One region of the Streptomyces crystallinus genome, then DNA from elsewhere that is predicted to be linked to it. Evidence: riboswitches for the same ligand, from Rfam matches in the RefSeq annotation. Region 1 holds a riboswitch; the other holds the start of a gene.
The links. A riboswitch is a leader RNA that binds a small molecule or an ion and turns the genes downstream of it on or off. The one in region 1 is predicted to bind glycine.
Positions count from the first base shown of each region.

Region 2: another riboswitch for glycine. It lies ahead of gcvP (aminomethyl-transferring glycine dehydrogenase); the one in region 1 lies ahead of gcvT (glycine cleavage system aminomethyltransferase GcvT).

Region 1 covers NZ_BAAACA010000005.1:168,457-180,081, reverse strand. The annotation lists gene ABD236_RS03695 (ABC transporter substrate-binding protein) at 1-1,740, opposite strand, end outside; gene ABD236_RS03690 (ABC transporter permease) at 1,806-2,804, opposite strand; gene ABD236_RS03685 (enhanced serine sensitivity protein SseB C-terminal domain-containing protein) at 3,205-4,002, opposite strand; gene ABD236_RS03680 (enhanced serine sensitivity protein SseB) at 4,137-4,898, opposite strand; gene ABD236_RS03675 (AAA family ATPase) at 5,038-5,667, opposite strand; glycine riboswitch at 5,796-5,918, shown strand; gene gcvT (glycine cleavage system aminomethyltransferase GcvT) at 6,063-7,175, shown strand; gene gcvH (glycine cleavage system protein GcvH) at 7,245-7,622, shown strand; gene glyA (serine hydroxymethyltransferase) at 7,648-8,910, shown strand; gene ABD236_RS03655 (L-serine ammonia-lyase) at 9,072-10,442, shown strand; gene ABD236_RS03650 (HIT family protein) at 10,506-11,336, shown strand; gene ABD236_RS03645 ((d)CMP kinase) at 11,357-11,625, shown strand, end outside.
Region 2 covers NZ_BAAACA010000006.1:5,427-17,051, forward strand. The annotation lists gene ABD236_RS03915 (DUF881 domain-containing protein) at 1-229, shown strand, start outside; gene ABD236_RS03920 (FHA domain-containing protein) at 312-1,253, shown strand; gene ftsR (transcriptional regulator FtsR) at 1,313-2,053, shown strand; gene ABD236_RS03930 (bifunctional nuclease family protein) at 2,107-2,580, shown strand; gene ABD236_RS03935 (MerR family transcriptional regulator) at 2,765-3,394, shown strand; gene ABD236_RS03940 (DNA polymerase IV) at 3,464-5,017, shown strand; gene ABD236_RS03945 (PRC-barrel domain-containing protein) at 4,930-5,310, opposite strand; glycine riboswitch at 5,422-5,519, shown strand; glycine riboswitch at 5,520-5,654, shown strand; gene gcvP (aminomethyl-transferring glycine dehydrogenase) at 5,715-8,600, shown strand; gene ABD236_RS03955 (DUF5999 family protein) at 8,708-8,914, opposite strand; gene ABD236_RS03960 (hypothetical protein) at 9,250-9,837, opposite strand; gene ABD236_RS03965 (glutamate-cysteine ligase family protein) at 10,327-11,625, shown strand, end outside.

The DNA.
Region 1 (11,625 bases):
CAGGTAGTCGTACATACCGAGGTACGCCTGGGTGACGGTGACGTTGGTGGCCGACGCCGGGCGGAACAGCAGGTTCTTGCGGTAGATCAGCGGAACGGCGGAGGCGTTCTCGGCGACCATCTTGTCGATGTCGCCCCAGGCCTTCTCACGGGCGGTCTTGTCCGTGTTGGCGATGGCGTCGTTCAGCGCCTTGTTGATCGCCGGGTCGTTCAGCTCCTGGACGTTGTTGCCACCGGACGGCTTGATGGCCGAGCCGTTGATGATCTGGTCCAGGAAGCCGAAGCCGGTCGGCCAGTCGGCGCCCCACGCGGTCATGATCATGCCGAGCTTGTGGTCGTGCACGTACTGCGGGTTGCCCGCGAAGTTCTGGAAGTACTTGCCCGCCGGGAAGGACTTGATCTCGGCGTTGATGTTGAGCTTCTTCAGCGACGCCTGGACCGCGGTGGCCATGGCCATCTCGGACGGGCGGTCGGAGCGGGCCGTCAGGCTGGTGGAGAAGCCGTTCGGCTGGTTGCACTGCTTGAGCTCGTCCTTGGCCTTGGCCTCGTCGCCCTTGTCACCCGGGGTCTCGTACAGGTTGAACTTGGCGTAGCCGTTGACGGTCGGCGGCAGCAGCGTCGAGGCGACGTCACCCTTGGGCGCGCCACCCGCGGCGGCCTGGATCGACGCCTTGTCGATGCCCCACTGGACGGCCTTGCGGCAGTGGATGTTGTCGAACGGCGCGACGTTGACGTTCAGACCGATGTACGAGGTGGCACCGGCGTACGAACCGTCGGTCTGCGACTTGTACTTGGGGCTGGTCAGGACCTTCGGCTGGGTCTGCGGGGAGACACCGGTGCCGGCCGCGTCGGCCGTCAGGTTGTCCGCGAGCAGCTCGTTGTCGACGGTGACCGCGTTGACCTTGAACCGGATGCTGATCTTGTCCGGCAGGGCCGGGCGGTTCGGGTCGGTCTTCGGGTCCCACTGCGGGTTGCGGACGAGGGTCGCGCCCTTGCCCTCCTCGTACGACTGGAACTTGTACGGGCCCGAGGAGACGATGTGCTGGACGTACGTCGCCCCGCCGTCCTTGGCCTGCGGCACCGGGGCCGTCTGCGAGAAGGTCGCCAGGTAGTCGAAGTCCGCGAAGGCGTCCTTCAGCTTGAAGACGATGGTGGTGTCGTCCGGGGTCTCGATGGACGCGATGCCCTTGGGGTCCTTGTCCTTGTACGGACCCTGGTACTTGTCGCCACCCTCCAGGTGGGACTTGAAGTACGTCGGGCCGTTGGACAGCGCCTCGGGGGCGAAGTTCGAGCGCTCGACGGCGTACTTGATGTCCTTCGAGGTGATCGGCGTGCCGTCCTCGAACTTCAGCCCCTTCTTCAGGGTGTACGTCCAGGTCTTGGCGTCGGGGCTGGCCTTGCCCAGCGACTCCGCGAGGTCCGGGACCACCGTCAGGCCGTCCTTGCCGGCGGCCGGCTTGAACGTGGTGAGCGTACGGCCGTACAGGCGGGAGAAGTTCTGCACCCAGCCGTAGTACGTGTTGCCCGGGTCCAGCGAGTCCGGGACGTCCGACATCGCGTAGGTGGCGGTGCCACCCTTCTTGTCGGACTTGTTCACGATCTGGGTCAGGCCGGCGTCGGTGACGGACTTACCGCCGCCGCCCTTCTTGCCGTCGTCGTCCTTGGAGTCGTTGCACGCGGTGGCCCCCAGCGTCAGCGCCACGGCGGTAGCGATCAGAACGGTCGCTTTTCTCGTCTTCACCTGAGGAATGCCCCCTCTATGGATGGTTGCGGCAGATGTGTCGTTGTGTGGCAGGTGCCGCGTGCTTACTTGCCTCGCGGGTCGAGGGCGTCTCGCAGCCCGTCGCCCAGCAGGTTGAACGCCAGGACCGTGATGAAGATCGCCAGGCCCGGCACGATCATGTACTGCGGGTCCGCCTCGTAGAGGTCGGTCGCGGTGGTGAGCATTCCGCCCCACGACGCCTGCGGCGGCGAGATACCGACGCCGAGGAAGCTGAGTCCGGCCTCGAACAGGATGTTCGTGGGGATCAGGAGCGTCGAGTAGACCAGGATCGGCGCCACCAGGTTCGGCAGCAGCTCCCGGATCAGGATGAACGGACCGCGGGCGCCGAGGCTCTTGGCGGCCTCGACGAACTCGCGTTCGCGCAGGCTGAGCGTCTGAGCGCGGACGATACGGCCCATGTACGGCCAGCTGAAGAAGCCGATCACGAAGATCAGCACGCTGATCCTCAGTGGCAGCCCGGACATTCCGAACGCCCCGTCCTGGAGGGACGCGGAGATCGAGATGGCGAAGAGCAGCAGCGGGAACGCCAGGAAGACGTCCATCGCGCGGCTGATCAGGGTGTCCGCCCAGCCGCCGTAGAAGCCTGCGGTGACGCCCATGATCACGCCGATGACGACCGAGAGCAGCGTGGCGCCGCCCGCGACGAGCAGCGACACCCAGGAGCCCTCGATGATCCGGGACAGGATGTCGCGCCCGTACTGCGGGTCGACACCCAGCGGGTGCTCCCAACTCATCCCGCCCCAGGCGCCCTTGGGCGCCAGCAGGGCCGGGTCGATCAGGTCCTGGTGGAACTCGTTCGGGTCGAGCCCGAACGCCCACTGGATGGGCTTGGAGAGAACGGCCAGCAGGATGAGCAGGACGACGACGACGCCACCGGCGACCGCGAGTTTGTCGCGCTTGAAGCGCGTCCAGGCGATCTGTCCGAGTGAACGGCCCTCGATCTGGCTCTGCTTGGCCCCCGTGAGTACTGCCTCCGGCGGCACCTCGGCAGCCGATCCGGTGGTCTCGAGCGGTGCGGTCACAGTGCCTCTGACCCCTCCCGGCCGGCGGATGGCCGGCCCGTACCAGCCGCTGTGGCGGCTTGTTCCATCAGGTGGTGCGGTGATCTGCGACGGGCCAACCGGCCCTTGTTAGCCGGGAGTCTTCAACGCGTTCGCGATCACCCGCCAGACCTGACGGTGAATGGTTGCCTAAACGTGATGCGGTCAGACGGCTTCCGTTATGCGGACGTCGTGATCGTCTGAGCGGACCAGTCGTGCACTAACCGACCAGATCGGTCATGTCACCCAACTGCCTTTATGAGGCGTGGAATTGGGTGGACCAGTCGGGGCAACCAGGACAGCGGCGACGGGCGCGGGCCGGTGCGGCGCCCGTAATGGGTGGGAGGTATGCCTCTGCGTTGCTTGTGCGGATTGCTTGACGTCAGTAGGCGCGCGGGGCGGCCGGCGGATAGCCGTATCCGCCCGCCGGGGACGCCGGGGCGGCGTGCGCCTCGCGGTCGTAGAAGGGGCGCCCGTTGGCGCGCAGCCACATCCCGACCGGGTCGTACTCGTCGGAGAGCGCGACCGTGGAGACCGGCAGCCCGTCCGGGACGGCGGCGACCGACTGCTGCATCATCGCCCGCACCGCGTCGACCGACTGCGGCCCGGTGTCGTAGAGGTCGAGGCCGATGGCCAGATACGGCGTGCCGAGCGCGGGCTGCACCCAGGCGCGGCGCAGCGCCCGGACAGCCGGGGTGCGGTGCGCGTGCTGGGTGAGCAGGGCGTAGAACTGCGGGATCTCCACGGCCGGCTCGGTGATCCGCAGCGGCCCGGCGGGCATTCGGTCCAGGCCGGTGGCGATCCGTCGCAGATCCGGCCAGGGGATGCCGACCCCGCCGCCGGGGGCGTGCGGGTTGAGCCAGATCCCGTACCGGTCGGGGTAGAGGGCGCGGGCGATGTCACGGCCGGTGACCACCTCGTGCGCCCGGTTCCAGCCACTGGCGGCGAGCTCCTGGGCGGAGGTCACACAGGGTGCGTACGCCACCCCGTCGACCTCCATGTTCCCGTACTGCGCGTCGGGGGCGCCGGGGCCGCCGTGCCAGAGCAGCATCCACAGCCGTCCGGAGGAGGGGTCGGCGAGGGCGTGCAGCAGCGCCTCGTACGCGTCGTAGCGTCCGGGGGCCACCTGGCGCAGCATGTGCTCGACCTGCCCGGCCGCCGCGGTGCCTGACGCACTCACCCTGGGTCCCGCCCCTCTTCGGTCCCCCGCGCCGCCGGTGCACAGGCGTGCGGCCGTGGGGGGTCTACGGATTATGGAACCAGCTTATGCGGGAGTGCTGACGGACGGCCCGCGCGTGGGAGGACGGAGCGGCGCTAGAGGGTGGCGCGCGTGTAGAAGGGGCGCACGCGCTCGCGCATCCAGTCGCCCACCGGGTCCTGGGCCACGTCGAGCAGCACCAGGTTCACCGGCCAGCCGACCGGGACCCGGCCCAGCGCCCGGCCCAGCGCCTCCATGGGGGCGTTGCGCCCGGCCCCGTCCCAGGTGGAGAACTCCACCCCGATGAAGAGGGTCGGCTCGTCGCCCTCGATGGAGGCCAGCGCGCGGCGGGCGGTGAGCACCACGCCGATGGCCTCGAACTCGGCGGCCGCGGCGGCCAGGAAGTCCACCGGGTCCTCCTGCCAGTCGGGCTCGAAGAGCCGCACCCGGGCGCCGGAGGCCGGGCCGTCCAGGGCGGTGCGGCCGGTGCGGCACAGCTCGGCGACGGCGGGTGGCGGCAGCGGTACGCCGACCGCGCCCTCCGGGTTCAGCGCGATGCCCAGCTGCGGCGGCAGACCGCGGGCGAACTCCACGGCGGGCGCGATCGCGAAGGACATGTGCGCGCCGACGCACTGGAGGAATTGCTGCTCGGAGCTGTAGACGGGGACGTACGGCGCGCCGTCGATCTCCATGGTGGGCAGATCGAGGTCCCGGCTGTCCTGGCTGCCGCCGTTGGGGAGCGGGACCCAGACCGGGTTGCGTCCCAGGACCTCTATCAGACGGGGGCCCGCGCCCGGGACGCCGAGCGAGGCCGCCAGCGCCTCCTCCAGCTCGTTGCCCGGCCAGCCGCCACCGCCGTGTGGTTGGAGCAGGTCCATCTGCCGTCCTTCGTCTGCGGGCCGATTGTGGCTGGTCGCGCAGTTGCCCGCGCCCCTGGGAGGTACGGCCGGCCGTGCCCGAATGGCACAGCCCCGCGCCCCCGGAAAGCAGGGGTCGCGTCGTCCCCGTGCTCAAACTTTAGCCCCGCCCGGGGCTCTCCTCGAAAGCGATCCGGGCCACCGCCTGGGCCGCCTCCCTGTCCAGCAGGACCGCCGACGCCACCCCCCGGGGCAGGCGGCCCTGCGCCACCGCCGCTATCAGCCGCGGCACCGCCCGGCAGTGGCGGGCGAAGGCGTACGAGGAGACCTTGCGGCCGCGTGCCAGCTGGCCCTCCAGGGCCGTGCGGGGAGAGACGTCGAGCAGCACCAGATGCAGTGAGCGGCCGCCACGCGCCGCCCCCCGCGCCAGTGACCAGCGCACCCAGGCGTGGGTGCCGCAGTCGTGGACGGCCAGGCCGCCGCCCGAGCGCAGCGCCCGGTGCATCCGCAGGAAGTGGGCGACCCGGACGACCGGGCGGTACAGCGCGTACGGCACCGCGCCCATCCGGGCCTCCCAGGCCTTGCGGGTGTCCTGCGAGTCGATCCCGACGCCGGTGACGGCCCGCCGCAGCAGGGTCGTCTTGCCGCTGCCGGGCAGGCCGGAGACCACCACCACGTCCCCCTCGGCGAACCGGAGCGTGCGCGGTGAGCGGCCGCCCCGGCCGCGCAGGTCCCGGACCACCGGAACCGGCGCGTCCGGCTGTGCCTCGGCCGTTGTGTGAACCGTCATCGTGCTCCCCCTGCCGGGTCGTACGACCCTTTCCCCATGCGCGTAAAAGGATGGTAATGAGACTCGGGTGATGTGGTCCCCGTGGGCGGCGTGCAATGATGTGCGCGCCAAACTGCATACCGGCCGCTTGAATCCACGCGGGAGAGTCCCCGGCAGTTCCCCCAAGGCCCCAGCGGGCCGGGTGGATCCCGGGGCGCCGAAGGAGCAAGTCCCTCCCTTGAATCTCTCAGGCCCCGTACCGCGTGGATGAGGCAGATCTGAAAAGCGGGTCGCGCGTTCCCGGACGGCGCGGCCCCACCCAAGGTGCAAGCCGGGTCTCCCGGCGAACCTCTCAGGTTCCGATGACAGATGGGGAGGATCGTCCTCGCCGTCATGCCCTTGGGAGCCACACCCTCATGAGCAACCCCCGTCTCACCGCCCTCGACGCACTCCACCGTTCGCTGGGCGCGACCATGACCGACTTCGCCGGCTGGGACATGCCGCTGCGCTACGGCAGCGAGCGCGACGAGCACAACGCCGTGCGCACCCGGGCCGGCCTCTTCGACCTCTCCCACATGGGCGAGATCACCGTCACCGGCCCGGACGCCGTCAAGGCGCTCGACTACGCGCTGGTCGGCAACATGAGCACCATCGGCGTGGGCCGCGCCCGCTACACGATGATCTGCCAGGAGGACGGCGGCATCGTCGACGACCTGATCGTCTACCGCCTCGGCGAGAGCGAGTACATGGTCGTCGCCAACGCCGGGAACGCCCAAGTCGTCCTGGACGCGATCACCGAGCGTGCGGCCGCCTTCGACGCCGAGGTCCGCGACGACCGCGACGCGTACGCACTGCTCGCCGTCCAGGGCCCGGAGTCCCCCGGCATCCTCCAGTCGCTCACCGACGCCGACCTGGACGGCCTGAAGTACTACGCGGGCCTGCCCGGCACGGTGGCCGGCGTCCCGGCGCTGATCGCCCGTACGGGCTACACCGGCGAGGACGGCTTCGAGCTCTTCGTGGCCCCGGCCGACGCCGAGAAGCTGTGGCAGGCGCTCACCGAGGCGGGCCGGGACGCGGGCCTGGTGCCGTGCGGTCTGTCCTGCCGCGACACCCTGCGCCTGGAGGCGGGCATGCCGCTGTACGGGCACGAGCTGACCACCTCGCTGACCCCGTTCGACGCGGGGCTCGGCCGGGTCGTGAAGTTCGAGAAGGAGGGCGACTTCGTGGGGCGCGCGGCCCTGGAGGCCGCCGCCGAGCGGGCCGCCGCCAAGGCGCCGCGCAAGCTGGTCGGCCTGGTGGCCGAGGGCCGCCGGGTGCCGCGCGCCGGGTTCTCCGTGGTGGCGGACGGCCAGGTCGTCGGCGAGGTCACCTCGGGCGCCCCGTCCCCGACCCTGGGCAAGCCGATCGCGATGGCGTACGTGGACGCCGAGCACGCCGCACCGGGCACCTCCGGCGTCGGCGTGGACATTCGCGGTACGCATGAGCCGTACGAGGTCGTGGCGCTGCCGTTCTACAAGCGCCAGAAGTGACCCCTCGCACACGCACCGCATGACTTTTCCGTTCACCACCACTCCCCCTCGTACAGGAGAATTCAGCTCATGAGCAACCCCCAGCAGCTGCGTTACAGCAAGGAGCACGAGTGGCTGTCGGCCACCGAGGACGGTGTCGCGACGGTCGGCATCACGGAGTTCGCGGCCAACGCGCTCGGTGACGTCGTCTACGCCGACCTGCCCTCGGTCGGTGACACGGTCACCGCGGGTGAGACCTGCGGCGAGCTGGAGTCGACCAAGTCGGTCAGCGACCTGTACTCCCCGGTCTCCGGCGAGGTCGTCGAGGCCAACCAGGACGTCGTCGACGACCCGTCGCTGGTGAACTCCGCCCCGTTCGAGGGCGGCTGGCTGTTCAAGGTGCGCGTCGCCGAGGAGCCGGGCGACCTGCTCTCCGCCGACGAGTACACCGCGTTCGCAGGCAGCTGACCACGGCGTAAGGACTGATCTTCCGATGTCGCTTCTGAACACCTCCCTCCATGAGCTGGATCCGGACGTCGCCGCCGCCGTCGACGCCGAGCTCCACCGCCAGCAGTCCACCCTCGAGATGATCGCCTCGGAGAACTTCGCTCCGGTCGCGGTCATGGAGGCCCAGGGCACGGTCCTCACCAACAAGTACGCCGAGGGCTACCCGGGACGCCGCTACTACGGCGGCTGCGAGCACGTGGACGTGACCGAGCAGATCGCGATCGACCGGGTCAAGGACCTGTTCGGCGCGGAGTACGCCAACGTCCAGCCGCACTCCGGCGCCTCCGCCAACCAGGCCGCGCTGTTCGCGATCGCCCAGCCCGGCGACACGATCCTCGGCCTGGACCTGGCGCACGGCGGCCACCTCACCCACGGCATGCGCCTGAACTTCTCCGGCAAGCAGTTCAACGTGGTCCCGTACCACGTGGACGAGGCCGGTCTGGTCGACATGGCCGAGGTCGAGCGCCTCGCCAAGGAGCACCGCCCCAAGGTGATCATCGCGGGCTGGTCGGCGTACCCGCGCCAGCTGGACTTCGCCGAGTTCCGCCGGATCGCGGACGAGGTCGAGGCCCTGCTGTGGGTCGACATGGCGCACTTCGCCGGGCTCGTCGCGGCCGGGCTGCACCCGAACCCGGTGCCGTTCGCGGACGTGGTCACCTCCACCACGCACAAGACCCTCGGCGGCCCGCGCGGCGGCATCATCCTGGCCCGGAACAAGGACTTCGCGAAGAAGCTGAACTCCGCGGTCTTCCCGGGCTTCCAGGGCGGCCCGCTGGAGCACGTGATCGCGGCCAAGGCGGTCTCCTTCAAGGTCGCCGCCTCCGAGGAGTTCAAGGAGCGCCAGCAGCGCACCCTGGACGGCGCCCGCATCCTGGCCGAGCGCCTGGTCCAGGACGACGTCACCGCGCACGGTGTCTCGGTCCTGTCCGGCGGCACGGACGTGCACCTGGTCCTGGTGGACCTGCGCAACTCCGAGCTGGACGGCCAGCAGGCCGAGGACCGCCTCCACGAGGTCGGCATCACGGTCAACCGCAACGCGATCCCGAACGACCCGCGTCCCCCGATGGTCACCTCGGGCCTGCGGATCGGCACCCCGGCGCTGGCCACCCGCGGTTTCGGCGCGGACGACTTCCGTGAGGTCGCCGACATCATCGCCGAGACGCTGAAGCCGGACTTCGACAAGGAGGCGCTGGCCGCGCGGGTCTCCGCGCTGGCCGCCAAGCACCCCCTGTACCCCGGCCTGAAGTAGTTTCGTACCCTTTTGTTCGTACGAACCTTCGGGGCACCGCGCACACTGGACGCACACTGGACAGTGAGCGCGGTGCCCCGAGCCCTTGCACCGCCCGTTCCACCTGCTCGTTCTGCACCGCCCCGGCAGACAACGGCGTCTACCTCCCAAGGAGTCCTCTCGTGGCCATCTCGGTCTTCGACCTGTTCTCGATCGGCATCGGCCCGTCCAGCTCCCACACGGTCGGCCCGATGCGCGCCGCGCGCATGTTCGCGCGCCGGCTGAAGAACGAGGGCCTGCTGGCCCACACCGCCTCGATACGGGCCGAGCTGTACGGCTCGCTGGGCGCCACCGGCCACGGCCACGGCACCCCCAAGGCCGTGCTGCTGGGCCTGGAGGGGAACTCGCCGCGCACGGTCGACGTGGAGAGCGCCGACGAGCAGGTCGAGCGGATCAAGGCGGACGGGCGGATCAGTCTGCTCGGCGCCCACGAGATCCCCTTCGACTTCGACGCGGACCTGGTTCTGCACCGCCGCAAGGCGCTGCCGTACCACGCCAACGGCATGACGATCTTCGCGTACGACAGCGAGGGCGCCCTGGTCCTGGAGAAGACGTACTACTCGGTCGGCGGCGGGTTCGTGGTGGACGAGGACGCGGTGGCGGGCGAGAACCCGATCGTGCCGGACGACACGGTCCTGAAGCACCCCTTCCGCACCGGCGACGAGCTGCTGCGGCTGGCGTCCGAGACCGGCCTGTCGATCTCCGCGCTGATGCTGGAGAACGAGAAGGCCTGGCGCACCGAGGACGAGATCCGCGCCGGTCTGCTGGAGATCTGGCGGGTGATGCAGGCGTGCGTCTCGCGCGGCATGTCCCGCGAGGGCATCCTGCCGGGCGGCCTCAAGGTCCGCCGCCGCGCCGCCACCACCGCCCGCCAGCTGCGCGCCGAGGGCAACCCGGACGCGCACGCGATGGAGTGGTCGACGCTGTACGCGATGGCGGTGAACGAGGAGAACGCGGCGGGCGGCCGGGTGGTCACCGCGCCCACCAACGGCGCCGCGGGCATCATCCCGGCCGTGCTGCACTACTACATGAACTTCGTGCCCGGCGCCGACGACGAGGGCGTGGTCCGCTTCCTGCTGGCCGCGGGCGCCATCGGCATGCTCTTCAAGGAGAACGCCTCGATCTCCGGCGCCGAGGTCGGCTGCCAGGGCGAGGTCGGCTCGGCCTGCTCGATGGCCGCGGGCGCGCTGGCCGAGGTCCTCGGCGGCACCCCCGAGCAGGTGGAGAACGCCGCGGAGATCGGCATGGAGCACAACCTGGGCCTGACCTGCGATCCGGTCGGCGGTCTGGTCCAGATCCCGTGCATCGAGCGCAACGGCATGGCGGCGGTCAAGGCCGTCACGGCCGCGAAGATGGCGATGCGCGGCGACGGCAGCCACAAGGTCTCCCTGGACAAGGTCATCAAGACCATGAAGGAGACGGGCGCCGACATGTCCGTGAAGTACAAGGAGACCGCGCGGGGCGGCCTGGCGGTCAACATCATCGAGTGCTGACGGCCGCGAGGCTTCGCGAGGCGGCGGCGAGGACCCCAGCGGTCCTCGCCGCCGCCTTTTGCCATGAAGGAACGCATTCCGCTTTCCCGAACGAAAGCGCGAGTTTGGCCAATTACCCTACTCCGCTTGCACGTTACGGACGACTACAGTACGTTATCGCCGTCTTTCCGGCGTTCATCCGAGGACTCACCTGCTCCACAAGTCGAGGAGTGGAACATGCCGCGCGGGAACGAGTGCGCCGGATCCGACCTCTGCCAAGAACTTGCCGGAGCCCGGGACACGACGTTTTCGATGGTGTACGAAGGCGAGCCACCGAGCCGGCTCATCCATAGGACGGAAAACTTCCGTCTACTGGCCGATCTGTCCCCCATGACACTGGGCCATCTTCTCCTGCTCCCCGTTGATCACTATTTCAGCTTCGCGCAGCTGATCGACGATCTGGAGGAGGAACTCCGCGGGTTCCTGGGCAAGGTCGAACCGGCGTACCGGGAGACCTTCGGCAGGTACACCGTGCTCGAACACGGATCCTGCCCCGGCATGGAGTCGAGCGCCTGTATATCCCACGCGCACTGGCACATCCTGCCGGTCGACGGCCGACGCGTGAACGAGCTCATCCTCGCCGACGGGCTCACCCCCACCCCCCTCGCCGGCCTGGACCACCTGACCCGCTTCGACGACGCCCCCTACTTCATGTGCCTGCACGAAGACGGGATGAGCGTCTACCGGCCACGGCGCCCCATGCCCCGCCAGTACCTCCGCTCGATCGTCGCGAAGATCGTCGGCATCGCGGACCCGCTGTGGGACTACGCCCTGGTCACCCGCAAGGACCTCTTCCGTGAGACGGTCGCGCTCACCTCGGCCTGGCGCGTCGGCACGGACCCGCAGCCGACCTGACCGCAGCCCGGAGGAACCGTATGTCCGGTGTCACCCTCTCCATCGACGGCCCGACCGCCAGCGGCAAGACCACGCTCGCCACCGGCCTCGCGGAAGAACTGGGCCTCGCCTTCCTCGACACCGGTGTCACCTTTCGGAGTCTGGCCTATGCCCTGGAGCACGAACCCGTCGAAAAGCTGCGGACAGAGCTGGGATCCCTTCTCGTCCACCAGCCCGAGATCCATCACCGGCGGCGGGGCGGCGGAATCCGCCAGCCCCATTCGGTCCTCTTCAAAGGAGAGGACATCAC
Region 2 (11,625 bases), on a different contig from region 1:
CGCGGACGGGGGAATCGAGATCGACGGCCACAAGACCACGGCCCCCTACGTCTTCAAGGTGATCGGGAAGCCACAGGATCTCGAACCCGCGCTCAACATCCCCGGCGGCGTGGTGCAGACTCTGGAGAAGGAGCAGGCCACGGCCACTGTGGTCCGTTCCGAGAAGATCGTCGTGGATGCCTTGCGACCGGCGAAGCGGCCTGACTACGCTCGGTCGTCCTCGCGGTGACGCGGGGCCGCATGCCAGCGACCGCACAAGGGCATGAGCTTGCGGGGGGTCGACGCACCCAACTCGTGGTGCGTGGTGGAAACTGTTTGGCGGATACGGACGTTGTGAGGATGTCCGGGTCGGCCGGTGTGTTGATTCTGGGTTCGTCCTGCCCCACGGGCGGGTCTGTTTCGGTCAAGGGGAATCGCCCGTGAAGTTGTTTGCGAAGTTGTTCGGCAAGAGCGCACGTGAGGACGGTGCCAGTGGCTCCGCCCGGCACCGTGCCCGAGGCCGTGGACAGGCGGAGGAGCAGGGCGGCGAGCGCCCGCTGTTCCGCGATGAGGTGAGCCGCCCCGGGGGTGACATTCCGGGCGGTCCGGGCGCGTCTTCTGTTGACCCTGCCGGTCCCGGCCGCATAGGTTTCGGGAACCCTTCGCGTACGGAGGGTGGCCACACGCCCGATCCGTACGCGACCAGCGCCCACGCGGTCCAGCCCGGGCAGGAGGATCCGTCCATGCCGGTGTGTACGAGGTGCGGGCACAGCAACGCGGCGGCGAGCCGCTTCTGTTCCAACTGCGGCGCCCCGCTGCGCCCGGGCGCGGTCCCGGAGCGGGCCGCGGAGACCACGTCGACGATCTCGATCTCCGGCCTGGAGGCGTACGACTCCGAGGTGACGGGCCAGACGGCGCTGCCGTCGCTGTCTCCGGAGGCGCAGGCCGCGGTCGACGCGCTGCCGCTGGGCTCCGCCCTGCTGGTGGTGCGCCGCGGGCCCAACTCGGGCAGCCGCTTCCTGCTGGACGGCGAGCTGACCACGGCGGGCCGGCATCCGCAGAGCGACATCTTCCTCGACGACGTGACCGTGTCGCGCCGTCATGTGGAGTTCCGCCGCAACCCGGACGGCCGTTTCACCGTCTCGGACGTCGGCAGCCTCAACGGCACGTATGTGAACCGGGAGCGGATCGACTCGATCGACCTGTCCAACGGCGACGAGGTGCAGATCGGGAAGTACCGGCTGGTGTTCTACGCGAGCCAGCACGGCGTCTGACCCTCTCCCAGATCCGTTCGGGGGGTCCCTCAGGGGGAAGACCCATCCAGGGAAGGCCCATGCTGCACACACCGACGGGCGGTGCCGGAAACGGCACCGCCACCGCGGGCGACCGGCTGATGAGCATCGGCACCGTGCTCAACCAGCTGCGCGAGGAGTTTCCCGAAGTCACCATCTCCAAGATCCGCTTCCTGGAGTCCGAAGGCCTGGTGGAGCCGCGGCGCACGCCGTCGGGGTACCGCAAGTTCAGCCCCGAGGACGTGGAGCGGCTCGCCCAGGTCCTGCGGATGCAGCGGGACCACTATCTGCCGCTGAAGGTCATCCGCGAGCATCTGGACGCGCTGAGCCGGGGAGAGCAGCCCGTGCTGCCCGCCGCGGGCACCGGGCGCGATCTGGCGGACGGCGGCGAGGACGGCCAGGAGCGCCCCACGGCGTCCCGTGTGGGGCGTACGGAGCTTCTCGTGGCCGCCGAGGTCACCGAGGCGGAGCTGACCGAGTGGGAGTCGTACGGGCTGATCTCGGCCGGTCCCGAGGGCGGGTACGACGCGGAGTCGGTGAATGTGGCACGTCTTGTGGCGGACCTGGGCCGATTCGGTCTGGAACCGCGTCATCTTCGCGCCATGAAGGCGGCCGCCGACCGCGAGGCCGGTCTCGTCGAACAGGTGGTCGCACCCCTGCGGCTGCACCGCAACCCGCAGACCAGGGCGCATGCGGAGGCGACCGTCAAGGAGCTCGCGGCGCTGTCCGTACGGCTCCACGCGGCCCTGGTCCAGACCGCTCTCGGGGTCCGGCTGCACTGACCTCGGGGGTCCCCGACTACCCAAACCGGCCGGGCACGTCCTAGGGTTGCTGTGTGAACGAGCTCGACGTCGTGGGTGTCCGGGTGGAAATGCCCTCCAACCAACCGATCGTGCTCCTGCGTGAAGTGGGAGGCGATCGGTACCTCCCCATCTGGATCGGTCCAGGGGAGGCGACCGCGATCGCCTTCGCCCAGCAGGGGATGGCTCCGGCGCGGCCGCTGACGCACGACCTTTTCAAGGACGTGCTGGAGGCCGTGGGTCAGGAGCTGACCGAGGTCCGCATCACGGACCTGCGCGAAGGGGTCTTCTACGCGGAGCTGGTCTTCGCCAGTGGTGTCGAGGTGAGCGCGCGTCCGTCCGACGCCATAGCGCTCGCCCTGCGCACCGGAACGCCGATCTACGGCAGTGACGGGGTGCTCGACGACGCGGGGATCGCGATCCCGGACGAGCAGGAGGACGAGGTGGAGAAGTTCCGCGAGTTCCTCGACCAGATCTCGCCCGAGGACTTCGGCACCAACAGCCAGTGAGCCGCCGCCGGGAGCCCCCGCACACCGGGCGGCTCCGGCGCATTCGAGTAGCCTTTCCCCGAAGAGGGGTACGCGAAACCACTCTCAGGGTGATTATCACTCGGCGTGCCGAGTGTGGCGATCGTTGACGCACCCCGAGTGACTGCCTACCGTCGTGAGGGCAGTTCTAGGACGGAGGGTCGGCGTGAGAAGCAGCGGCGACAGTACGGCAGGGGAGGCCCCCGGACGTCCGGGGGAGAGCGGGCCGTACCCGCCTGTGAACTCCCGGCCGGTTTCGAGCAGTGGGTTCCCCCTTCACGACAGCGCGGCCGACTCCGGCGCGGACACCGTCGGCTACCGGGGGCCGACCGCGTGCGCGGCGGCGGGGATCACCTACCGGCAGCTCGACTACTGGGCGCGCACCGGTCTGGTCGAGCCGAGCGTGCGTCCGGCGTACGGATCGGGCACCCAGCGGCTGTACAGCTTCAAGGACGTCGTCGTCCTCAAGATCGTCAAGCGTTTCCTGGACACCGGGGTCGCCCTCCAGAACATCCGCACCGCCGTCCAGCACCTGCGGGAGCGGGGCTTTCGCGATCTGGAGCGGATGACGCTGATGAGCGACGGGGCCACCGTCTACGAGTGCTCCTCGCCCGACGAGGTGGTCGACCTCCTCCAGGGCGGCCAGGGCGTCTTCGGCATCGCGGTCGGCGTGGTGTGGCGTGACGTCGAGGCGGCCCTGTCGCAGTTGCACGGCGAGCGGGTCGACACCGGCGAGACGCTGGTCGGGCACAACCCCGCCGACGAGCTCGCCCGGCGCCGCAACCGCGCGGTCTGAACGGCCCCGGCAAGGGGCCGCCGGTCCGCCGGGGGCCGATTGTCAGTGGCGTGAGGCAGCATCGGTGATGTGAGAGCCGCGCCGACCATTCTGCATCTGGACATGGATGCCTTCTTCGCCGCCGCAGAGCAGGCGTCGAAGCCGAGCCTGCGCGGAAAGCCCGTGATCGTGGGCGGTCTCGGACCGCGCGGTGTGGTGGCCACCGCGTCGTACGAGGCTCGGCGCTTCGGTGCGCGCTCCGCGATGCCGATGGCCCAGGCGAGACGGCTGTGTCCCAATGGCGCCTATCTTGTCCCGCGCTTTGGCTTCTACCGCTCGATCAGCGAGCAGGTGATGGAGTTGCTGGGGCGGCTGTCGCCCCTGGTGGAGCCTCTGAGCCTCGACGAGGCCTTCGTGGACCTGGAGGCCGGGGGAGTCGCGTGGGACGCGCAGACGGCCCGTGAGGCCGGTCAGAAGCTGCGTGCGGACATCTTGGCCACCACGGGTCTGACGGGGTCCGTGGGGCTGGCCGGGTCCAAGATGCTGGCGAAGATCGCCTCGGAGGAGGCCAAGCCCGACGGACTGGTGCTCATCGACCCCGGCACCGAGCGCGAGCTGCTGGCCCCGATGCCGGTCAGGACGCTGCCGGGGGTGGGGCCGGCGACCGGGGAGCATCTGCGCCGGGCCGGGATGACCACGGTCGCGGATCTGGCCGAGGCGGGCGAGGACGAGCTCGTACGGCTGCTGGGCAAGGCTCACGGCGCCTCGCTGCACAGGATGGCGCTCGGGCTCGACGACCGGCCGGTGGTGGCCGAGCGGGACACCAAGTCGGTGTCGGTGGAGGACACCTTCGACGTGGACCTGCACGACAGGGTGCGGGTGACGAACGAGGTGGGGCGGCTCGCCGACCGGTGTGTGCAGCGGCTCCGGGCGTCCGGGCACTCGGGCCGCACGATCGTCCTGAAGGTCCGCAGATACGACTTCTCGACGCTGACCCGGTCGGAGACGCTCCGGGGCCCCACCGACGACCCGGCGGTGGTGCGTGAGGCGGCCGGCCGGCTGCTCGACTCCGTGGACACCACGGGCGGCGTGCGCCTGCTGGGCGTCGGGGTCAGCGGCCTCGCCGACTTCACCCAGGAGGACCTGTTCGCCCAGGCGGCGGCCGGTGAGCAGGGCGCGGCCGAGGAGGCGGCGGCCGAGGCGGAGGCGGATCCGGCCGCTCCCGAGCAGCCCTCGGCGGTCGACCCGGCCGAGCGGCGCTGGCTGGCCGGGCACGATGTGCACCACCGCGAGTTCGGCCCCGGCTGGGTGCAGGGCAGCGGGGTGGGGCGGGTCACCGTCCGGTTCGAGACGCCGCTGTCCGCCGTGCCCGGGCGGGTGCGGACCTTCCGGATGGACGACCCCGACCTCGAGCCGTCCGAGCCGCTGCCGCTGGTGGCCGGGCCGGAGGAGCCGCAGGGCCCCTCCGAGCCGCTGCCGCCGCTGGTGGCCGGGCCCGGGGAGACCGAAGGAGGGGGGACGGGGACCGGGCCCGGGGCGACGACCGGCGCGGTGGATCAGGCGTCGTCCTCCTCGCCCGCGAGCCGCCCGAAGTCCCGGTCGGCGCCGGGCAGGGGATCGGGGGCGGCGATGTCCAGACCGTAGTGGTGGTAGAGCTGGAGCTCCTGTTCGGGGGAGAGGTGGCGGCCGACGCCGAAGTCCGGGGCGTCCTTGATCAGCGCGCGGTCGTAGGGGATGTGCAGGGCCTCGTCGACGAGGCTGCTGGGCTCCAGCGGGACGAAGGCGTCCCGGCTGAACAGGCCGGTGCGCACGGCCGCCCACTCGGGCACTCCGGTGGCGTCGTCGAGGTAGACCTCGTCCACCGTGCCGATCTTGTTGCCGTTGCGGTCGAACGCCTTGCGGCCGATCAGGCTGCGCGGATCGATATCGGTCTGCACGGTCCCTCCAACTGGTCGCAACTGCTCGTAAGACTACGAAAGTGCACAACGCGGGCGTCGGCCACTCGAAGGATCAGGGCCGGGCCGCGCTGGTACGCTGGCGATGGCTGCTGACCCCGTGCGGGAGAGTCCTTCGGAATGATGTCCGAAGGCGCCGAAGGAGCAAATCCTCCCCGGAATCTCTCAGGCCCACGTACCGCGCGGACGAGGTCACTCTGGAAAGCAGGACGGGGGACGTGCGGGCGGACGCCTGTGCGCGCACCCCGTCCTCACCGACGGTGAAAGCCGGGAAGCCCCCACGCGACCCGGTGAAGCTCTCAGGTTGAGATGACAGAGGGGGAGGCCGTCCGGGCACCCGCGCCGTGGTGCCCCTCGCAGGTCGCGCAGACCAGGAGGCCTCCGTAATGACCGCCAACCGCATGCCGCTCACCGAGCTCGAGCGGGGCATTCCCTTCGAGCAGCGCCACATCGGGCCCGACGCCGAGGCCCAGGCGAAGATGCTCGCGCAGGTCGGCTACGGCTCGCTCGACGATCTGACCGCCGCGGCGGTGCCGGACGTGATCAAGAGCGCCGAGGCGCTGGGTCTGCCCGGCGCCCGCACCGAGGCCGAGGTCCTGGCCGAGCTGCGCTCGCTCGCCGACCGCAACAAGGTCCTGGCCCCGATGATCGGCCTGGGCTACTACGGCACCTTCACCCCGCCGGTGATCCTGCGCAACGTCATGGAGAACCCCGCGTGGTACACGGCCTACACGCCGTACCAGCCGGAGATCTCGCAGGGCCGGCTGGAGGCGCTGCTCAACTTCCAGACGGTCGTCGCCGACCTCACCGGGCTGCCCACCTCCGGCGCCTCGCTGCTCGACGAGGGCACCGCGGCGGCCGAGGCCCTCGCGCTCTCCTGCCGGGTCGGCAAGGTCAAGGGCGGGGTCTTCCTCGTCGACGCCGACACCCTGCCGCAGACGGTCGCCGTCATAGAGACGCGTGCCGAGCCGACCGGTGTCGAGGTGGTCGTCGCCGACCTGAGCCACGGCATCCCGGCCGAGGTGGCCGAGCGCGGTGTCTTCGGTGTGCTGCTCCAGTACCCGGGCGCCTCCGGTGAGGTCCGCGACCTCAAGCCGGTCATCGACGAGGCCCACGAGCTGGGCGCGGTCGTCACCGTCGCCGCCGATCTGCTCGCCCTGACCCTGCTGACCTCGCCCGGCGAGCTCGGCGCGGACATCGCGGTGGGCACCACCCAGCGCTTCGGCGTCCCGATGGGCTTCGGCGGCCCGCACGCCGGCTACATGGCGGTCCAGGAGAAGTTCGCCCGCAGCCTGCCCGGCCGACTGGTCGGCGTCTCCGTGGACGCGGACGGCAACAAGGCGTACCGCCTGGCCCTGCAGACCCGTGAGCAGCACATCCGCCGCGAGAAGGCCACCAGCAACATCTGTACGGCGCAGGTCCTGCTCGCCGTCATGGCGGGGATGTACGCGGTCTACCACGGCCCCGACGGCCTGCGGCAGATCGCCCGGCGCACCCACCGCTACGCGGTGATCCTCGCCGAGGGGCTGCGCGCCGCCGGTGTGGAGGTCGTGCACGGCTCGTACTTCGACACGCTGACCGTCCGGGTGCCGGGCAAGGCCGCCGACGCCGTCGCCGCCGCCCGGGACGGCGGGGTCAACCTGCACCTGGTCGACGCCGACACCGTCTCGATCGCCTGTGACGAGACCACCGACCGCGACCGCGTCGCCGCCGTCTGGGCCGCCTTCGGCGCCGAGGGCGACATCGAGGCGCTGGACGCCACGGCTGCGGACACGCTGCCGGGCGCGCTGCTGCGCTCGGACGAGTTCCTCACCCACCCGGTCTTCCACCAGCACCGCTCCGAGACCGCGATGCTGCGCTATCTGCGCAAGCTCGCCGACCGCGACTACGCGCTGGACCGCGGCATGATCCCGCTCGGCTCCTGCACCATGAAGCTGAACGCGACCACCGAGATGGAGCCGGTGACCTGGCCCGAGTTCGGGCAGATGCACCCCTTCGCGCCCGTCGAGCAGGCCGGGGGCTACCTCACGCTCATCCACGAGCTGGAGGAGCGCCTCGCCGAGGTCACCGGGTACGACGCGGTGTCCATCCAGCCCAACGCCGGTTCGCAGGGCGAGCTCGCGGGTCTGCTCGCGGTGCGCGCCTACCACCGCGCCAACGGCGACGAGCAGCGCACGGTCTGTCTGATCCCGTCCTCGGCGCACGGCACCAACGCCGCCAGCGCCGTGATGGCCGGGATGAAGGTCGTCGTGGTGAAGACCGCCGACGACGGCGAGGTCGACATCGCGGACCTGCGCGCCAAGATCGAGCAGTACCGCGACGAGCTCTCGGTGCTGATGATCACCTACCCGTCCACCCACGGGGTGTTCGAGGAGCACGTCGCCGACATCTGCGGCGAGGTGCACGACGCGGGCGGCCAGGTCTACGTCGACGGCGCCAACCTCAACGCGCTGGTGGGCCTCGCCAAGCCGGGCAAGTTCGGCGGCGACGTCTCGCACCTGAACCTGCACAAGACGTTCTGCATCCCGCACGGCGGCGGTGGCCCCGGTGTCGGCCCGGTCGGTGTGCGCGCGCACCTCGCGCCGTACCTGCCCAACCACCCGCTCCAGCCGACCGCCGGTCCCGAGACGGGCGTCGGCCCGATCTCGGCCGCCCCGTGGGGCTCGGCCGGCATCCTGCCGATCTCGTGGGCGTACGTCCGGCTGATGGGCGGCGAGGGCCTCAAGCGCGCCACCCAGGTGGCGGTGCTGGCCGCCAACTACATCGCCAAGCGCCTGGAGCCGCACTACCCGGTGCTCTACACCGGCCCCAACGGGCTGGTCGCGCACGAGTGCATCGTGGACCTGCGCCCGCTGTCGAAGTCGACCGGCGTCAGCGTCGACGACATCGCCAAGCGTCTGATCGACTACGGGTTCCACGCGCCCACGATGTCGTTCCCGGTGGCCGGCACGCTGATGATCGAGCCGACCGAGTCCGAGGACCTGATCGAGATCGACCGGTTCTGCGAGACGATGATCGCGATCCGTGCCGAGATCGAGAAGGTCGCCTCGGGCGAGTGGCCCGCCGACGACAACCCGCTGGCCAACGCCCCGCACACGGCGGCCGCGCTCGGCGGCGAGTGGAACCACGCGTACAGCCGCGAGGAGGCGGTCTTCCCGGCCGGTGTCTCGGCCGCCGACAAGTACTGGCCGCCGGTGCGCCGGATCGACGGTGCCTTCGGCGACCGCAACCTGGTCTGCTCCTGCCCTCCGCTGGACGAGTACGACAACTGATGTAGGTCCGTCCACGGCTGACATGCGTCGGGGCCGGTTCGGGGGTTCCTCCCCGGGCCGGCCCCTTCTTTGTTGTGGTGCTGTGCGGTCTGTGCCCGCGAGGCCGGCTAGGCGGCCTTCGCCACCTGTCCGGCTGTCAGCGCCCGGTGCGGGGCGATGATCCGCCCGTCCGGCAGCAGCTCACCGGTGTCCTCGAAGATCAGGACGCCGTTGCACAGCAGGCTCCAGCCCTGCTCCGGGTGGTGCGCCACGAGCTGCGCGGCCTCCCGGTCGGCGGAGTCGGCTGTCGGGCAGGCTGGCTGGTGCTGGCACATGGATGCGTTCTTTCGCTGCGTCGTAGAGTTGAGTGTCCTGCGGCTCGATGCGGTGTTCATGGCCGCCCCCCGTTGGTAAGTCGGTCGGTCCGCTCCCAGTGTTGCCCTACGGGCGTCAATCCGCAGGGATTTCGCGGCACCACTTCCTACTGCATATTGACGCATCACTCGTGCGGCCGGTTCAACTCAACTGCCCTGCCTCTTCGGGTGGTTCGCGGTGGCCGTTACGGGCTAGCCCGTACGGAGGAGGGCGCGCGCGGGCGCACAGCGCGGCGCCCCGGGCCGGGTGGGCTCCGGGGCGCCGCGGGCGGCTCTCGCGGGTGGGCGGCCGGGTGTCAGACCGGCTGGCTGAGCAGCGGCGCGGGGGTGAGCCGCAGGGTCATCACCGGCAGCAGCTCGGAGACCCGGTGCGGGCGGTGGGCGCAGATGCCGGGCGGCGCGGGCGCCAGCGGCACCAGCAGATCGGCCGGGTCCAGCTCCCCCGAGGCGGGGTCGGCCGTGAGGTCGCGCCGCAGCCACAGGGTGAGCATGTAGAGCTCGGGCACCGAGAGCAGACGGGGCTCGAAGTCCACGGTGAGCGCCTCCGCCTGGCGCAGGGCGTGCTGGGTCGAGGCGAGGTAGGGGCCCTCGAAGAAGTGCGAGAAGGCCCAGCCGTCCGGGGTGAGCACGGTGTCCGCGGCGGCGACCGCGCTTCCCGCGTCGCTGATGAGGAACCGCCAGCCGGCCAGTCGGCTGTGCGGGGCGCGGGCGCTCGGGGTGATCCGGTCCAGCACATGGACGGGCAGCGGGAGTTCGGGAGTCAGCGGGCCCTGCGCGGCTCGCAGGGCGGGGGTGCGCGCCGCGCGGACGGCGGTGGGGGAACCGAGTGCCGCGAGGACGCTGCGCAGGGCGGGCGCGGGAGCCGGGGGAACATGCAGCGGCATGGTGGGTCGCCTCTCACTTCGGAGACACGGTGGTGCGTGGGCGGTGCGGACGGCGCTGTCTGCGGTGACGCGGGGTCAGAGGGGGGCCGGGGGGCAGTGGCCGGGCGCCAACTCTCTGCCTCGTTCGCAAAGTTTATACGACACGTGTTCACGGCGGGTTTCCGCTAGCTGTCGGCAGTATTTCGGGCAAGTCCGAATCAGGTCCTGCTGATGCGGCATTCATCCCGATTCGCGGAACGGGGTACGCGGCCTGCCTGGAAAGGTCCCGCTACGCCGGTCGGCCGAAACCCGTCTGTGTTTTTCACCATTCCCGAAGCGGTGGTATCCGCCGGTTGCTGTATGCCGAATGCATGTGCCCGAGGCCGGTTCGTACCAGCTTACTACGCGGCCCGCCCGGATGGGACGTTATGGATCAGCCAGCCTGGGCATTATCGACCGTGACGCACGCGGCCGGCCGGGCCGGCTGCCCATTCGAGGAGGGACGCTTCGATGGGTGAGAAGGTCGTGGCGGGCGAGTTCGACCTGTCCGATCGGCACGCGTACCGCCAGAAGCTCCAGCAGTGCCTGGAGGGGCTGGGGCGACTCCTTACCGAACGGAGGTTCGATCGCCCGAGGAATCTGATGGGCGTGGAGATCGAGCTGAATCTCGTGGGGTCCGACGGTATGCCGCGCATGATGAACGCGGAGGTTCTGGAGCGGATTGCGAGCAAGGATTTCCAGACCGAACTCGGGATGTTCAACCTCGAGGTGAATATCGCCCCGCACCCGCTCGGCGGCCGGGTTTTCGATCAGCTCTCCGAGGAGCTGCGGACCGGCCTCGGGTACGCCGAGCGCAAAGCCGGCGAAGTCGGCGCCGGGATCCTGATGATCGGAATTCTTCCGACGCTCAGCCAGCAGGACCTGGTATCCGCGAACCTTTCCGACGCCGACCGCTATGTCCTGCTCAACGATCAGATCGTGGCGGCCCGCGGCGAGGATTTCACCCTCGACATCGAAGGCGTCGAACGCCTCGTCTGCACCTCCGGTTCCATCACCCCGGAGGCCGCCTGCACCTCGGTGCAGCTGCACCTCCAGGTCACTCCTGCCCGCTTCGCGGCGGTGTGGAACGCGGCCCAGGCCATCGCCGCCGTACAGATCGCGGTGGGGGCCAACGCGCCCTTCCTGTTCGGCAAGGAGCTGTGGCGCGAGTCGCGTCCGCCGCTGTTCGAGCAGGCCACCGACACCCGGCCGGCGGAGCTGCGCGCCCAGGGCGTGCGCCCGCGCACCTGGTTCGGCGAGCGCTGGGTGAGCTCCGCGTACGAGCTGTTCGAGGAGAACCTGCGCTACTTCCCGCCGCTGCTGCCCATCTGCGACGAGGAGGAGCCGCTGCGGGTGCTGTCCGCGGGCGGGGTCCCCAGCCTCCAGGAACTCGTCCTGCACAACGGGACGATCTACCGCTGGAACCGCCCGGTGTACGGGATCGCGGACGGTGTGCCGCATTTGCGGGTGGAGAACCGGGTGCTGCCGGCCGGGCCCACCATCACCGACGTCATCGCGAACGCGGCCTTCTACTACGGCCTGGTGCGCTCGCTGGCCGAGGACAGCAGGCCGGTGTGGACCCGGCTGCCGTTCGCGGTGGCCGCCGCCAACTTCGAGACGGCCTGCCGCCAGGGCATCGACGCCGAACTGCTGTGGCCGGTGCCGCGCCGGGCGGGCGGCGTCGCGCGCGTACCGGCCGTCAAGCTGGTACGCGACGAGCTCCTGCCGCTGGCCCACGCCGGGCTCGACGCGTGGGGGGTGGAGCCGGCC